Regions from separate parts of the Lysinibacillus sp. FSL L8-0126 genome, predicted to be linked through region 1. Evidence: a T-box and tRNA genes for the amino acid it is inferred to sense, from the RefSeq annotation. Region 1 holds a T-box; the other holds one or more tRNA genes.
What was found. A T-box is a leader RNA that pairs with one kind of tRNA and senses whether it is charged. The one in region 1 lies ahead of proS (proline--tRNA ligase), so its partner is inferred to be a tRNA-Pro.

Region 1 (7,402 bases):
ACTCATTGTTTTCTCTATTACTCGAAATCGTTTATTTAAGAAACGCTCATTTGCCTAATCAACTTGTTTCAGTATTTTTTCAATGCTTTGCCACTTTCAGAAATTTCGTGATAACCATTAATCAATTTAGCTTCCCTAACTCTCGCGCTAGCCAGCTAACATATTGCTTTTCTTGATGAAGAGTGGCAATCATTTTTCAACGATAAGGATTTGACAAAGCACTTAATACTAATAGTAATTCATCCCCATTTAATGTATTTTTCCTCTGTAATCATTTTATTACACACGACCATATACATTAAAAGGAAAAACCATGATCATCACAAGAAAGGCTGTGGATTTACGCTAGTTCTAAAGGTAAAAATGCATAGTCTCCATCTCTTATAATTGGACATTTGCGCACAGCTATTGGCTGCTGAAAAAGAGGGCCATCAATGACGGTTGTATGGAATTCTCCTCCCTCCCCGCACGGGTCAATCTTACGAGCTTCTAGTTCTAATACATATTCAGGGGTAAGTATTCGCCCTAAATCATCCTCAGTCATGCCTAAGGATAAGTTGACCGTGACAATCATCGTGATAAATCCTAAGTTAATAAATTCATCGACTGCTTCGCGATGGTCCATTTCCCATAATGGCATGCCTAGCTGTAACCCAGCATTTTTTGTGACCTTATCATGCCAGCAGCCATGTGCAGGCATATCTAAGTCACCTGTCACTAACACTTCTGCCCCCTGCTGTTTTGCCTTTTCTAAAAGGTGCATAAAGACACTTTCGTAGTCTGCCCAACTAGCTGCAGCCGTAAAGACAGGCAATCCGATCGAGTCAGCCTGCGCCTGGATAAGCTCAGGTGGCATGCCGTGTGACCTCGAACGTTTCCCTTCCTCCTCTAGCATCACAAGCAGTCCTACAGCCTGACCTACCTGGGATGCTTTATATAAAGCTAAAGTACTGTCCTTTCCACCACTAAATGAGGCAATAAATGGACGATCTTGTGCATTCTGTTTCCAGCCTGTTGTATCTGTCATTCCCTTATCTCCTTGTCAAAAATAGTCTGTTAGCATCCTTATCAAAAAATTGAGTCATAGATAGTAGCATCATTTTTAATCGCTATATCCCCATTTCTTCAGGAAATTTTCAAGATATAACACCCCTTCATTTTATCATAAGTAGAATAAAAATTTGGCTAACTATGTTGGAGGGGCGCTATGAGTGATTATGTTATCAAATTAAGACAACTAGTTGGGACAATGCCTGTTATTTTAGTAGGTTCTACAGTAATTGTCTTAAATCAGACGAGAAAAGTTCTACTTCAATTTCGTGCTGATATCGAAATGTGGGGATTACCTGGAGGAGCAATGGAGCCAGGGGAAACCCTTGAAGAAACAGCGAAACGAGAGCTGTATGAAGAGACAGGACTATTTTAAATATCCTAATGGGGATGAGGTATTCGGCGTAACGGCAGTCTTTTTAACTGATCAGACAGATGGAAGGCTCACTATGATGGATGGCGCAAGCTTAAAATTGGACTACTTCCCGAAAGCAAAGGATTTAATTGATCGCCACCTCATAACAACAGCCTCCTAATTAAATAGGAGGCTGTTGTAGTCGTTATTAATAGGCTTGTGCAAACCAAACCGTATGTTTAGCTTCATTTCCACAGCCAATACATGTTGTTTTTGTTGTTGGTGGATTAAACGGCATATTACGAGATGTATATTTTGTTTCTTCCTTCACTTTTTCCTCGCATGCATCTTCTCCACACCAACCAGCTAGTACCCAGCCAGGAATTGTACCGTTTGCTTTGGCTGCTTCAATATGCTGTTGTAATTGTGGTAATGAATCAATCATTGTATGTGTGTTTGCTTCACGGAACTGACGTGCTTTTTCGAGTAAGCGCGCTTGCATGGTTGTTAATTCTTCTTCAATGGCTGTGATAATCGTAGCTAAATCAATTGTTCGTTTTTCCTCTTCATCACGGGCTTTAAGTAGAGCTTGATTGTTGTCAAGATCACGCGGTCCTAATTCAATGCGAACTGGCACCCCTTTTAGCTCCCATTCATTAAACTTAAAGCCTGGTGATTGGTCCGAATCGTCAAGGCGTACGCGAATGCCCTTCGCTTTTAAAGCGACAAAAATTTCATCTAAATGCTCCATAATTTGAGGGTTCTTTTTCCATGGTCCCACTGGAATTAAAACAACTTGAGTTGGCGCGATACGTGGAGGTAAAACAAGCCCCTGCTCATCACCATGTACCATAATTACCGAGCCGATTAAGCGCGTAGATGTACCCCAAGATGTTGTGTGTACATACTCATGCTGGTTCGCTTTATTTAAATACTTAATGTTAAAGGCTTCTGCAAATTTCGTACCTAAATAATGAGATGTACCAGCTTGCACAGCCTTGCCATTTTTCATCATCGCCTCAATCGAATACGTATCGACAGCACCTGCAAAACGTTCAGAAGGGGTTTTTTGTCCGTCATAAACTGGAATTGCTAGTACTTGTTCTACAACTTCTTTATAGATTTCAAGCATTTGCATCGTTTCTTGACGAGCATCCTCTTCATCGACGTGCGCTGTATGTCCTTCTTGCCATAAAAATTCAGATGTGCGAATAAAAGGAAGAGTTTTCTTTTCCCAACGGAAGACGTTTGCCCATTGATTAATCAAAACGGGTAGGTCACGGTAGCTTTTAATCCAATTGGAGTAAAGATGGCCAATCATCGTTTCAGACGTTGGACGTAGTGCCAGACGTTCTTCTAATTGTTCCCCTGCTGCCTCTGTTACCCAAGGTAGCTCAGGTGAGAATCCTTCGATATGATCCTTTTCTTTTTGGAAGAAAGATTCAGGAATAAGCATTGGGAAATAGGCATTACGATGCCCTGTCTCTTTAAAGCGACGATCCATTTCCTCTTGAATATGCTCCCAAATCTCATAGCCATCAGGTTTAAAGGCAATACAGCCACGAACAGGTGTATAATCCATTAAATCAGCTTTTTGGATAGTCTCAATATACCATTTCGAAAAATCTTCTAATTGTTTTGACATGTGATCTCCTCCAATTTTTGTTAAATCATTGTTGCCTTGGTGTAAGAAAAACAGTGCCATCTACCAGGGCGTTTAGCTTGTTTCAGCGAGCTGTTACTATCAAGCTGAATGAAAAAAGCACAAAGCTGTCCTCTGAATAAGGACGTCTTTGTGCTGGATAGACGTGGTACCACCTTGATTTAGCTTTAAGTAGAACTTAAAACCCTCTCACGTTTGGTAACGAAAACGACTCGGTTATGTTTGCATAACATCTCCGTGGTAGGTGTTCAGTAAAGAAGCGGTGATATAGCTCTCAGCAATTGCTATATTTTCTGTCTCACAATTCTTACTTACTTGGCCACATCATCAAATTGAATATTGTCTGAACTGTTTGGCTTTATCCCACTTTAGCAAAATCATTCAGGAATAGCAATTCATAACTGGTCTATTTTGTCACAGAATTAACGATTAAATCTGTAAAATCATCTACAGACAATGGCTTACTGAAATAATAACCCTGCACATACTCACAGCCATGCTCACGAAGTACGTTCAATTCAGCTTCTTCCTCGACACCTTCAGCAACTACTTGAAGATTTAAAGCATGTGCTAAGGAAATCATAGCTGAAATCATCGCAATCCCTGATTTTTCAGGCACAATGTCACGGACAAAGGCACGGTCAATTTTAAGGACATCCACAGGGAATTTTTTTAAGTAGTTTAACGATGAATAGCCTGTCCCGAAATCGTCTAATGAAATCGTAATGCCCAATGCCCGTAATTGCTTGATCGTATCAATTAAATCTTCCGTATAATCAAGCATACTCATTTCCGTAATTTCAATTTCTAATAAGTGTGGGTCAATGCCTGTTTCTGCAATGACTTCACACACCATGTCCACAAAGCTACTTGTACTAATATGAATCGGAGAAATATTGACGGCTACGCGCAATGTTAAATTATGTGCTTCATTCCAAAAACGAGCTTGAGCACAGGCTTTATGTAATACCCAAACACCGATATCATTAATAAGCCCACATTCTTCTGCAAATGGAATAAAACGATCTGGTGGAATATGACCTAATTCAGGATCATACCAGCGTAGCAAGGCTTCCATGCCAATGACCGTATCTGTTTTTAAATCAATTTTAGGCTGGTAATGTAATTCTAAGCGGTCCTGTTTTAATGCTTGGTGTAATTTTGTTTCTAATAGAAGCCATTTATCGTTGGCTTCATCCATATTGTCACGGTATAAACGGTACTGATTTCCACGCGTAGATTTTGCTGCATACATGGCAATATCCGCATTTTTCAATAATTCTTCTACAGAGTTTGCATGATCTGGGAATATACTAATGCCGATACTGATGCTTGCATAAAATTCATAGGTATCGACTATGAAACTTTCATTGAAGACATTAATGATTTCTTTGGCCATTTCGTCAATGCGACTGACGTCATTTAAAATCATGACAAATTCATCACTATTGTGGCGATAGAATGAATTAGATGTATAATCAACATTTCGTAGACGATTCGACATTTCCACTAAAAACATATCGCCGATAATATGACCAAGCCCGTCGTTAATGTGTTTGAATCGATTCACATCAATGAAAAATAACGCAAATTTATCTCCTGTACGTCGAGATTGATGGAATTCATTTTCTAAACGCTGTTCTAGTTTACGACGATTTGGCAGTCCTGTTAATTCATCGTGATAGGCAATATGGGTAATTTTTTTTATGTCCTTTTGCGCTGTAATATCGACGCGAATGGCGATATATTGATAAGGCTTTCCCTTTTCATCAAGGAATGGGAAAATCGTTGTCTTTACCCAATATAAACTGCCATCTTTCGCACGATTGCACACCTCGCCATTCCACATATCACCATTACCTATTGTTCTCCACATCTCTCTAAAGAAAGATTTAGGATGGAAGCCTGAGTTAAGTAAACGGTGATCTTGACCTAATAATTCTTCACGCGTATACTTCGAAATTTTGCAAAAATGATCATTAACAAACGTAATTTTCCCGGTACGATCGGTAATCGCTACAATGATGGAACTATTCATGGCGGAAAAGATATCTTGTAATTCTTTTAGACTATAGTTCATTTGATTAATGCTATTAGGCGTGATATTCATCATTTTCATTCTCCGTTCATTAAAATATGAAGGGTTTGGTACTTTTGCTTTATCTTACAGCGAGGTATAAAGTTGTGGTATATCGCCCTTTTTTATGTAATTATATTATAGTCTTAGAAAAGCAGTTAATTCAACCCAAATATCAAAAACATCTAAAGCCCTATTTGAGGATTTATGAGAAAATAGCCAAAAAATAGCGGTTATAAACACCCTAAATTTACCTAATCGTAAAGTTTTTTGATACTTTTGTACTATTGAAAGTGCTTTCTTTAGGCTATTTATCTATTAAATACAAATTTCAATTATGCTAGATAAAGAGAATGCAGCTATGTAAATTTTTTGTGAAAGCAAAAATACCTTACGAACCCACAGAGGTAATAAGGTATTTTACAAGTTAAGAAACCTCATATTCGATTGACTCTTCTGATGATTTTGCATATTGGTTATATGCATGTAACTGCTCTTGCGATAAATTTAAAATATAATAGTGAAAATTAATAGGCTCGAGTCCGTGCTCCTCACATACTTGGCGGTAAAATTCATAACCCTCTCGATAATCTGTCACCCTTCTAACTTCCTTTCATGATTGCTACTAAATGTGGTTTTTGATTTTTGTTATATAACAGTAATATTATTTTCTAAAAATATATAACAGAGTATGATGCTTGTCAATAAATTATCTGAAATTTCTTTTATAAATCACAAAAGCCCAAACCATTGTATTTAGTATGGCTGGGCTTTTCATAAAATATTCACGTCGGCTTCCGTCATAACCACGTCCTTTAAATGCCTAATTGTTTTGCTTGCATGTTATAAGCAGACAGTTGTTGCTGTGATAACTGTAATACATAATAGCGGAAAGAAATTGGCTCTAATCCATAACGCTCACACATTTCACAATAAAATTCATAGCCGTCTCGATACTTTGTCATTAAAAATTCCTCCTTGATTTGAAAACTGTTTTATAACAGTTGTTATTATTTTTATTTAATATATAACAGATTATGTAGCACGTCAAGAGGTTATGATAGAAAAAACATATAACAATAAAAGGAATTTGGCTCACACTTGTGTGCTCAAATCCCTCTATACTTACTTACCATATGTTTATTTCATTATTTCTTGTATTTGCTCGATATGACGCTGCTCGTGTAAATAAACCATTTCAATCCATTGATCGAGTGGCAATGTACCTAAGGCTGGGTGCTTCACAGCATATTTTGTTAAAATTTCAGGTTCTTCGATTGTTTGTAAAAAAGCGAGAAAATTCATTCTTGATGTGGCTAGTAAATCTAGCATCTCCTGAACGGTAAAAGGCTGATCTATTGGCTCCACAATAGTTGGTGCTTGAAATTTTTTTGTTCTATCCAAAACAACAAGCTGAACATTTTTTCTTGCAGGTGATGATTGTTCTTGGGCTTGTAATCCCCATGTAATGGCTTTTTTGGCTGCTTCCTCTACTAACACAAGATGATGACAGATTTGTGCTACACTCCAGCTTTGTGCATCTGGTTTGTCATTAAAGCTTGTATTGTCTAAGTTTTGAATCGTTTGAAGTAATTGCGCCCTTGTTGCGTCGAATTGTTCTTTTGCTACTAACATCATAAGTTAACCCCCTTCATTTGGCATACTACTATATTCGACAGAGAGGGGTAAAAATCATCTCTCGCGCACAATATTAAAGGGATTATTTTCTAAAACATGTTGTAGCTGCTCGTCCTCTATATGCGTATAAATTTGAGTCGTCGCTACACTTGAATGTCCTAAGATATGCTGTAAGCTCCGAATATCTGCACCTGCTTTATACATCATAGTCGCAGATGTATGACGCAACTTATGTGGTGTAAGTCGTTCCTTTTGAAGACCTGATTGTTGATTAATACGTTTCACGATTTTGGCAACAGTTTGGCGCGTAAAGCGTGTTCCTTTTTGTGAGACGAAAAGAGGCTCATCCCCGTCCCCCTTATAAGGCGTTTTCCCACTATTTTCATAATCTGCGAGTGCCTGCAAACAGCTATCGTTTAAGTAGACAGTACGCTCCTTATTGCCCTTCCCGACAACCGTTAAATAACGTCCTTGAATAGATGTTTTATTGAGCTGGCAAAGCTCCGTCACACGTATTCCTAAATTTAAGAAAAACATCATCATACAGTAATTTCTTGGTGATGCCTGATTTGTTGGTATTCCATCAATAAATTGAGTAGCCTCTTGAAGATTCATATAA
Region 2 (7,402 bases), 1.3 Mb from region 1:
TAATGACAAGATAGCCAGGATATTTCCTTCTGTCCCGCTCCCTGTAAAAATAATACCGTCACTATTTACGCCTAAAGCATTGGCTACAACCTCTCTTGATTGCTGGACAAAATAATAGGCTTGTCCTCCTAAATCATGAAGACTTGCACTATTTCCATAATACCGCTGTGCTACCTCTACATAAGCTGCAAGAGCCTCCTTCGTCATCGGTGATGTCGCAGCATAATCCATATAAATCATTGTCTTCTCCCTCTCTAGTTCATCAAGTCTTGTTTTCTTTTTTATTTTATGTAAAGATAAGTGTCAAGACAACTGTAAAGAGGGTATAACTATGGATGTAAAGGCAGATGTCCTTATAATCGGCAGTGGAATTGCTGCACTTCAAGCTGCTTTACTGCTCGAAGAACATTTTCAAGTACAAATTGTTACAAAATCATCTCTTTATATGAGTAGTTCTTATCGTGCACAAGGTGGCATCGCTGCTGTTACAAGTGAGAAAGATCATATTGAACACCACATTGCTGATACATTGAAAGCTGGAGAATATCATCACGAGAAAAAACATGTTACTACACTCATAGAAGATGGCACTAAAATCATGCAGAAATATTTAAAGACTGGTCTCCCTATCGATCGTCATGTTGATGGAAAACCGGCTCTAGGACTCGAAGGGGCACATAGTCATCATCGTATTCTACATGCAGGTGGTGATCGTACTGGTCAAATTTTCATAGATTACTTACTTCATAAACTTTCGCCTAAAACAAAGGTGAATTGCTATGAAATGGCTTATGAGCTTTTACGGAATACAGATGGTGACTGCATAGGCGCACTTACCAAAGGACAAAAAGGCATTACACGCTATTTGGCCCATCATGTCATTTTAGCGACAGGTGGTGCAGGTGCACTCTATTCAAGCACATCTAATTATCCAACCAATACAGGTGACGGCATCGCGTTAGCATTTCGCGCAGGTGCTGCCATCAGTGATATGGAATTTATGCAGTTCCACCCTAGTCTGCTTTGGTGTGAAAATGAGGCGAAGGGATTAGTTTCCGAAGCTGTTCGAGGTGCTGGTGGCATCTTTGTCGATGCACAGCGTCAGCCCATTATGACAGGCTTACATGCCCAACTTGACTTAGCACCAAGACATATTACGGCACTTGCACTTTTTAAAAAACGTGCTGCTGGTGAGGAGACGTTTATTGATATTACTAACATTCAAAATTTTGAAGTGAAATTCCCAACAATTGCTCAGCTTTGCTATGACAATCAAGTTTATTTACAAGATGGCTTAATTCCTGTAGCTCCAGGAAGTCATTTCTTAATGGGGGGCGTTATTGCTGATGACAAAGGAAGAACCACTATACCTAATCTATATGCAGTGGGGGAAGTTGCCTGTACAGGTGTCCATGGTGCGAACCGTTTAGCAAGTAACTCCCTATTGGAAGGTATTACGTTTGGGCAAAGAATGGCTCAGTTCATCATTCAACATGGTTGCCATCAAAAAAATTTCACACATGACCACCATCAATGTGCTGAAATAATGCCATCTTTATTTAGCAAACAGCAGTTACAGCAATACATGATGCAGTTTTTAGGCATCGTGCGAAACGTTAATGACTTGCAGCATTTTATTCAGCAATTACCCTCCTTACAATCACTTCTTTATACGAATCTAAAGGGTCTAGAACAAGCTGAATTGGAACTATTTATGATGCATGTTGTTGCAACATTAATGGCACATGCTGCAATTACACGAACGGAAACGCGTGGTGCTCACATTCGTACGGATAAATTAGAAATGGACGCACACTGGGCAAGTCGTTGGATTATTTTTTCGCAAGGCCAAATGAAAGTGAGGAACTCATTGTATGAATATCATCAAACTCGAGGAAATGCTCAAGCAATTTTTTAATGAGGATTTAGGTGATGGGGATTTATCGAGTGAATATATCTTTTCAGCTGAACAGCAGGGATCATTTTCTTTTTATGCTAAAGAAAATGGGGTTTTCTGCGGGGCGCTCATTATTGAGTATGGCTTTCACTTACTCGATCGATCAATAAAAATCCAACTTCTAAAAAAAGATGGAGAGACAGTAAAGACCGGTGATGTGCTTGCTGTGGTAAAGGGACCCTTACAAAAATTATTAATAGGTGAGCGCGTTATATTAAATCTTATTCAGCGTATGTCCGCTATTGCGACAGCGACCCATCATGCCGTTCGAGAAACAGCTGGTACGCATGCGAAAATATGTGATACGCGTAAAACCATGCCTGGATTGCGTATGCTGGATAAATATGCTGTTAGAACCGGTGGTGGCTTTAATCATCGTAATGGCCTGTATGATGCCATCATGCTAAAGGATAACCACATTGCCTTTGCTGGTAGCATTACAAAAGCTGTTCAGGCTGCTAGAGCAAAAGTCGGTCATACTGTAAAAATCGAAGTGGAAATTGAAACAAAGGACCAGCTAGAAGAAGCCATCATTGCTGGAGCAGATATTATTATGTTTGATAACCGTAGTCCAGAAGAAATACGAGCATGGCTTCCCACTGTCCCTTCTTCTATTGTGACAGAGGCATCAGGAGGCATCACACTTGAAAATTTAAAGGCCTATGCACAATCAGGTGTTCAGTTTATTTCACTTGGTTCATTAACGCATTCCGTTAAAGCCTTTGACATTAGTGCACTCGTTCAAATGAAAGGAGATCATTCCCTTGTCCATAACTAGTTTATTACAACAAACGACACTACTTCCAGAGCATTACCGGGCATTATCAGTAAAGGAAATGGAATCTCGTATTTTATCAATAAAGCAAAAATTAGGATCTAAACTATTTATACCAGGACATCATTATCAAAAAGATGAAGTCATTCAATTTGCAGATGCAACTGGTGATTCCCTACAGTTAGCTCAATTATCTGCCGCAAACAAGGAAGCTGAGCATATCGTATTTTGCGGTGTGCATTTTATGGCTGAAACTGCTGATATGCTGACAACGAAGCAGCAACATGTCTATTTACCAGATATGCGTGCAGGTTGTTCAATGGCTGATATGGCTGATATTTATCAAACAGAACAAGCATGGCCGATTCTTCAGCAACTCTTTGGTGATACAATTATCCCGCTAACTTATGTCAATTCAACTGCTGCCATTAAAGCCTTTACGGGAAGACATGGTGGTGCCTGTGTCACTTCATCGAATGCTAAGGAGCTTGTTCAATGGGCATTTACACAAAAACAGCGTATTTTCTTTTTACCTGACCAACATTTAGGAAGAAATACTGCCTATGATTTAGGTATTCCACTTAAAAATATGGCTGTTTGGAATCCCCATAAGAATATACTTGAAACAAATGAGCCGCTTGAGAACATTCAGGTTATTCTATGGAAAGGTCATTGCTCTGTACATGAAGGATTTACGGTTCACCATACGGAGGTCGTTCGCAAAGAACATCCAACTATGCAAATTATTGTTCACCCTGAATGCAGTCGTGAAGTTGTAGCAGCTGCTGATGATGCAGGTTCCACAAAATACATCATTGAGACAATCAATCGTGCACCAAGCGGATCGGCATGGGCTATTGGAACAGAAATGAATCTTGTCAATCGCATAATGAAGCAGCATCCAGATAAACATATTATCTCTTTAAATGAAAATTTTTGTCCTTGCTTAACAATGAATCGCATTGACCTTCCCCATCTGTTGTGGAGCTTAGAAAGTATTGAGCAGGGGCAACCACATAACCGTATCCAAGTAGATGAATATACTACAGCTGAAGCACTTAGCTCTCTCGAAAGAATGCTAGCACGAGGATAATTAGGTTGCTTTAAAAGCAGAGATGGTGTAAAAAAACGTCTCTGCTTTTTATGTTCATATAACATCTATTTTGAATAGCTTAAACAACTGCCATTTTCAAATGCATCATCATCGATCCAATCAAAGAATATCCATCTATTGCTGAAATTGACATGGCTTTATGCTCTATGCTACTGTCGATTTGGAGGTGAAAATAAATGGCTTTTCAATCGAAAAATATTTTTATCAATTTACCAGTGAAAGATCTAAACAAATCCATCAACTTCTTTAAGGAACTAGGTTTTGAGTTCAATCAACAATTTAGCGATGAGACTACAGCCTCAATGATTATTAGTGAAAATATCTTCGTATTAATGATGGTGGAAGAACGATTCAAAGGGTTTAGTAAGAAGGAAATTACAAATACTACTACGTCTGCAGAAGCAATTTTATGTCTATCTGCTGAAAATCGAGAGCAAGTAGATCAATTAGTAAATAAGGCACTGGCCTCCGGTGGTAAATCTTATAGTGAACCCCAAGATCATGGGTTTATGTATGGCTGGGGATTTCAGGATGTAGATGGGCATATCTGGGAAGTAGTTTATATGGATGAAAATGCATTGAATCAAGAGTAATATTTATATCTATGAATATGAAAAAACAGTAGATGCGTGTGCATCTACTGTTTTTTAGTATGACCCGTACGGGATTCGAACCCGTGTTACCGCCGTGAAAGGGCGGTGTCTTAACCACTTGACCAACGGGCCAATGGCGGAGAAGGAGGGATTTGAACCCTCGCGCCGGTTACCCGACCTACACCCTTAGCAGGGGCGCCTCTTCAGCCTCTTGAGTACTTCCCCACATAAAAATGGCTCCGAAGGCAGGACTCGAACCTGCGACAACCTGATTAACAGTCAGGTGCTACTACCAACTGAGCTACTTCGGAATAATGATGGGCCTAAATGGACTCGAACCATCGACCTCACGCTTATCAGGCGTGCGCTCTAACCAGCTGAGCTATAGGCCCTTGGAGCGGGTGATGGGAATCGAACCCACGACATCAGCTTGGAAGGCTGAGGTTTTACCATTAAACTACACCCGCATAAATGGTGGGTCAGGACGGAATCGAACCGCCGACACTTAGAGCTTCAATCTAATGCTCTACCAACTGAGCTACTGACCCATTTCGTCCATGCTAAGCTTATTTTCTTTTGCTTATCATATCTTCTTATGAAAATAATGGCGGTCCCGACCGGGATCGAACCGGCGATCTCCTGCGTGACAGGCAGGCATGTTAACCGCTACACCACGGGACCATTTGGTTGCGGGGGCCGGATTTGAACCAACGACCTTCGGGTTATGAGCCCGACGAGCTACCACTGCTCCACCCCGCGATAATTTTATACGGTTTCGAGTTTTTAAAGCACCATTTATAAAGATTTAAAACTGGAGGAGGTAGAGGGATTCGAACCCCCGCGCGGTGTTACCCGCCTGTCGGTTTTCAAGACCGATCCCTTCAGCCAGACTTGGGTATACCTCCGTTGCAATATATAAATGGTGGACCTTGCAGGACTCGAACCTGCGACCGGACGGTTATGAGCCGTCTGCTCTAACCAACTGAGCTAAAGGTCCTTTAAGATGGCGGCAGAGGGGATCGAACCCCCGACCTTACGGGTATGAACCGTACGCTCTAGCCAGCTGAGCTACGCCGCCAGGATCTTTATACTGGTTAATTTATTATGGTGGAGCCTAGCGGGATCGAACCGCTGACCTCCTGCGTGCAAGGCAGGCGCTCTCCCAGCTGAGCTAAGGCCCCATAATTTCTTTGGAAATGGTCGGGAAGACAGGATTCGAACCTGCGACCCCTTGGTCCCAAACCAAGTGCTCTACCAAGCTGAGCTACTTCCCGTTCTTTTTGGCGCGCCCGACAGGAGTCGAACCCATAACCTTCTGATCCGTAGTCAGACGCTCTATCCAATTGAGCTACGGGCGCATTAAAAATGGTGCCGAGGACCGGAATCGAACCGGTACGGTAGTCACCTACCGCAGGATTTTAAGTCCTGTGCGTCTGCCAGTTCCGCCACCCCGGCACATTTGGAGCGGAAGACGAGGTTCGAACTCGCGACCCCCACCTTGGCAAGGTGGTGTTCTACCACTGAACTACTTCCGCATGTGCATAAGTTTTTTTATCTGGCAATGAAATAATGGTGCGGGTGAAGGGAGTCGAACCCCCACGCCTTGCGGCGCTAGATCCTAAGTCTAGTGCGTCTGCCAATTCCGCCACACCCGCTTATTATTATTTAAAAATGGTGAGCCATGAAGGACTCGAACCTTCGACCCTCTGATTAAAAGTCAGATGCTCTACCAACTGAGCTAATGGCTCTAAAAAAATGGTGCCGGCTATAGGAATCGAACCCACGACCTACTGATTACAAGTCAGTTGCTCTACCTGCTGAGCTAAACCGGCATATGGTGGAGGATGACGGGCTCGAACCGCCGACCCTCTGCTTGTAAGGCAGATGCTCTCCCAGCTGAGCTAATCCTCCTGGGTATTATGCCTAGCGACGTCCTACTCTCACAGGGGGAAGCCCCCAACTACCATCGGCGCTAAAGAGCTTAACTTCCGTGTTCGGTATGGGAACGGGTGTGACCTCTTTGCCATCATCACTAGACTTGCACATGGATGTGCTGGCTTCTGCGTTGCAACATGGATGTTGCGTTCTTAGCAGAAGTTCCTTTATATCAGCTTCAAAATAAATGGTGTCTTGAAGCTCTCTTTTTTGAAAGAGTTGTTCTTTCAAAACTGGATAAACGGTTCATTGAATGGTTCAAACATTTTGGTTAAGTCCTCGATCGATTAGTATTCGTCAGCTCCATGTGTCACCACACTTCCACCTCGAACCTATCTACCTCATCGTCTTTGAGGGATCTTACTTACTTGCGTAATGGGAAATCTCATCTTGAGGGGGGCTTCATGCTTAGATGCTTTCAGCACTTATCCCGTCCACACATAGCTACCCAGCGATGCCTTTGGCAAGACAACTGGTACACCAGCGGTGTGTCCATCCCGGTCCTCTCGTACTAAGGACAGCTCCTCTCAAATTTCCTACGCCCACGACGGATAGGGACCGAACTGTCTCACGACGTTCTGAACCCAGCTCGCGTACCGCTTTAATGGGCGAACAGCCCAACCCTTGGGACCGACTACAGCCCCAGGATGCGATGAGCCGACATCGAGGTGCCAAACCTCCCCGTCGATGTGGACTCTTGGGGGAGATAAGCCTGTTATCCCCGGGGTAGCTTTTATCCGTTGAGCGATGGCCCTTCCATGCGGAACCACCGGATCACTAAGCCCGTCTTTCGACCCTGCTCGACTTGTAGGTCTCGCAGTCAAGCTCCCTTGTGCCTTTACACTCTACGAATGATTTCCAACCATTCTGAGGGAACCTTTGGGCGCCTCCGTTACCTTTTAGGAGGCGACCGCCCCAGTCAAACTGTCCGCCTGACACTGTCTCCTGCCCCGCTAAGGGGCATGGGTTAGAATTTCAATACAACCAGGGTAGTATCCCACCGACGCCTCCTTCGAAGCTGGCGCTCC

Region 2: it has a tRNA-Pro gene. The T-box ahead of proS (proline--tRNA ligase) is inferred to sense a tRNA for this amino acid. The anticodon was not compared.

What each region holds. Positions count from the first base shown of each region.
Region 1 is NZ_CP152028.1:3,896,357-3,903,758, forward strand. It holds gene MHI34_RS18815 (diphthine--ammonia ligase) at 341-1,027, opposite strand; partial or broken gene MHI34_RS18820 (NUDIX domain-containing protein) at 1,208-1,586, shown strand; gene proS (proline--tRNA ligase) at 1,614-3,050, opposite strand; T-box leader at 3,186-3,405, opposite strand; gene MHI34_RS18830 (GGDEF domain-containing phosphodiesterase) at 3,475-5,181, opposite strand; gene MHI34_RS18835 (hypothetical protein) at 5,573-5,743, opposite strand; gene MHI34_RS18840 (hypothetical protein) at 5,961-6,110, opposite strand; gene MHI34_RS18845 (DinB family protein) at 6,286-6,780, opposite strand; gene MHI34_RS18850 (tyrosine recombinase XerC) at 6,838-7,402, opposite strand, start outside.
Region 2 is NZ_CP152028.1:2,596,193-2,603,594, reverse strand. It holds gene MHI34_RS12795 (cysteine desulfurase family protein) at 1-231, opposite strand, end outside; gene nadB (L-aspartate oxidase) at 332-1,918, shown strand; gene nadC (carboxylating nicotinate-nucleotide diphosphorylase) at 1,875-2,735, shown strand; gene nadA (quinolinate synthase NadA) at 2,722-3,825, shown strand; gene MHI34_RS12775 (VOC family protein) at 4,023-4,439, shown strand; tRNA gene MHI34_RS12770 (tRNA-Glu) at 4,500-4,571, opposite strand; tRNA gene MHI34_RS12765 (tRNA-Ser) at 4,574-4,664, opposite strand; tRNA gene MHI34_RS12760 (tRNA-Asn) at 4,674-4,750, opposite strand; tRNA gene MHI34_RS12755 (tRNA-Ile) at 4,758-4,831, opposite strand; tRNA gene MHI34_RS12750 (tRNA-Gly) at 4,833-4,906, opposite strand; tRNA gene MHI34_RS12745 (tRNA-Phe) at 4,912-4,987, opposite strand; tRNA gene MHI34_RS12740 (tRNA-Asp) at 5,045-5,120, opposite strand; tRNA gene MHI34_RS12735 (tRNA-Met) at 5,124-5,198, opposite strand; tRNA gene MHI34_RS12730 (tRNA-Ser) at 5,252-5,344, opposite strand; tRNA gene MHI34_RS12725 (tRNA-Ile) at 5,360-5,436, opposite strand; tRNA gene MHI34_RS12720 (tRNA-Met) at 5,444-5,517, opposite strand; tRNA gene MHI34_RS12715 (tRNA-Ala) at 5,545-5,620, opposite strand; tRNA gene MHI34_RS12710 (tRNA-Pro) at 5,637-5,713, opposite strand; tRNA gene MHI34_RS12705 (tRNA-Arg) at 5,721-5,797, opposite strand; tRNA gene MHI34_RS12700 (tRNA-Leu) at 5,806-5,894, opposite strand; tRNA gene MHI34_RS12695 (tRNA-Gly) at 5,900-5,974, opposite strand; tRNA gene MHI34_RS12690 (tRNA-Leu) at 6,010-6,094, opposite strand; tRNA gene MHI34_RS12685 (tRNA-Lys) at 6,112-6,187, opposite strand; tRNA gene MHI34_RS12680 (tRNA-Thr) at 6,196-6,271, opposite strand; tRNA gene MHI34_RS12675 (tRNA-Val) at 6,275-6,350, opposite strand; rRNA gene rrf (5S ribosomal RNA) at 6,361-6,476, opposite strand; rRNA gene MHI34_RS12665 (23S ribosomal RNA) at 6,642-7,402, opposite strand, start outside.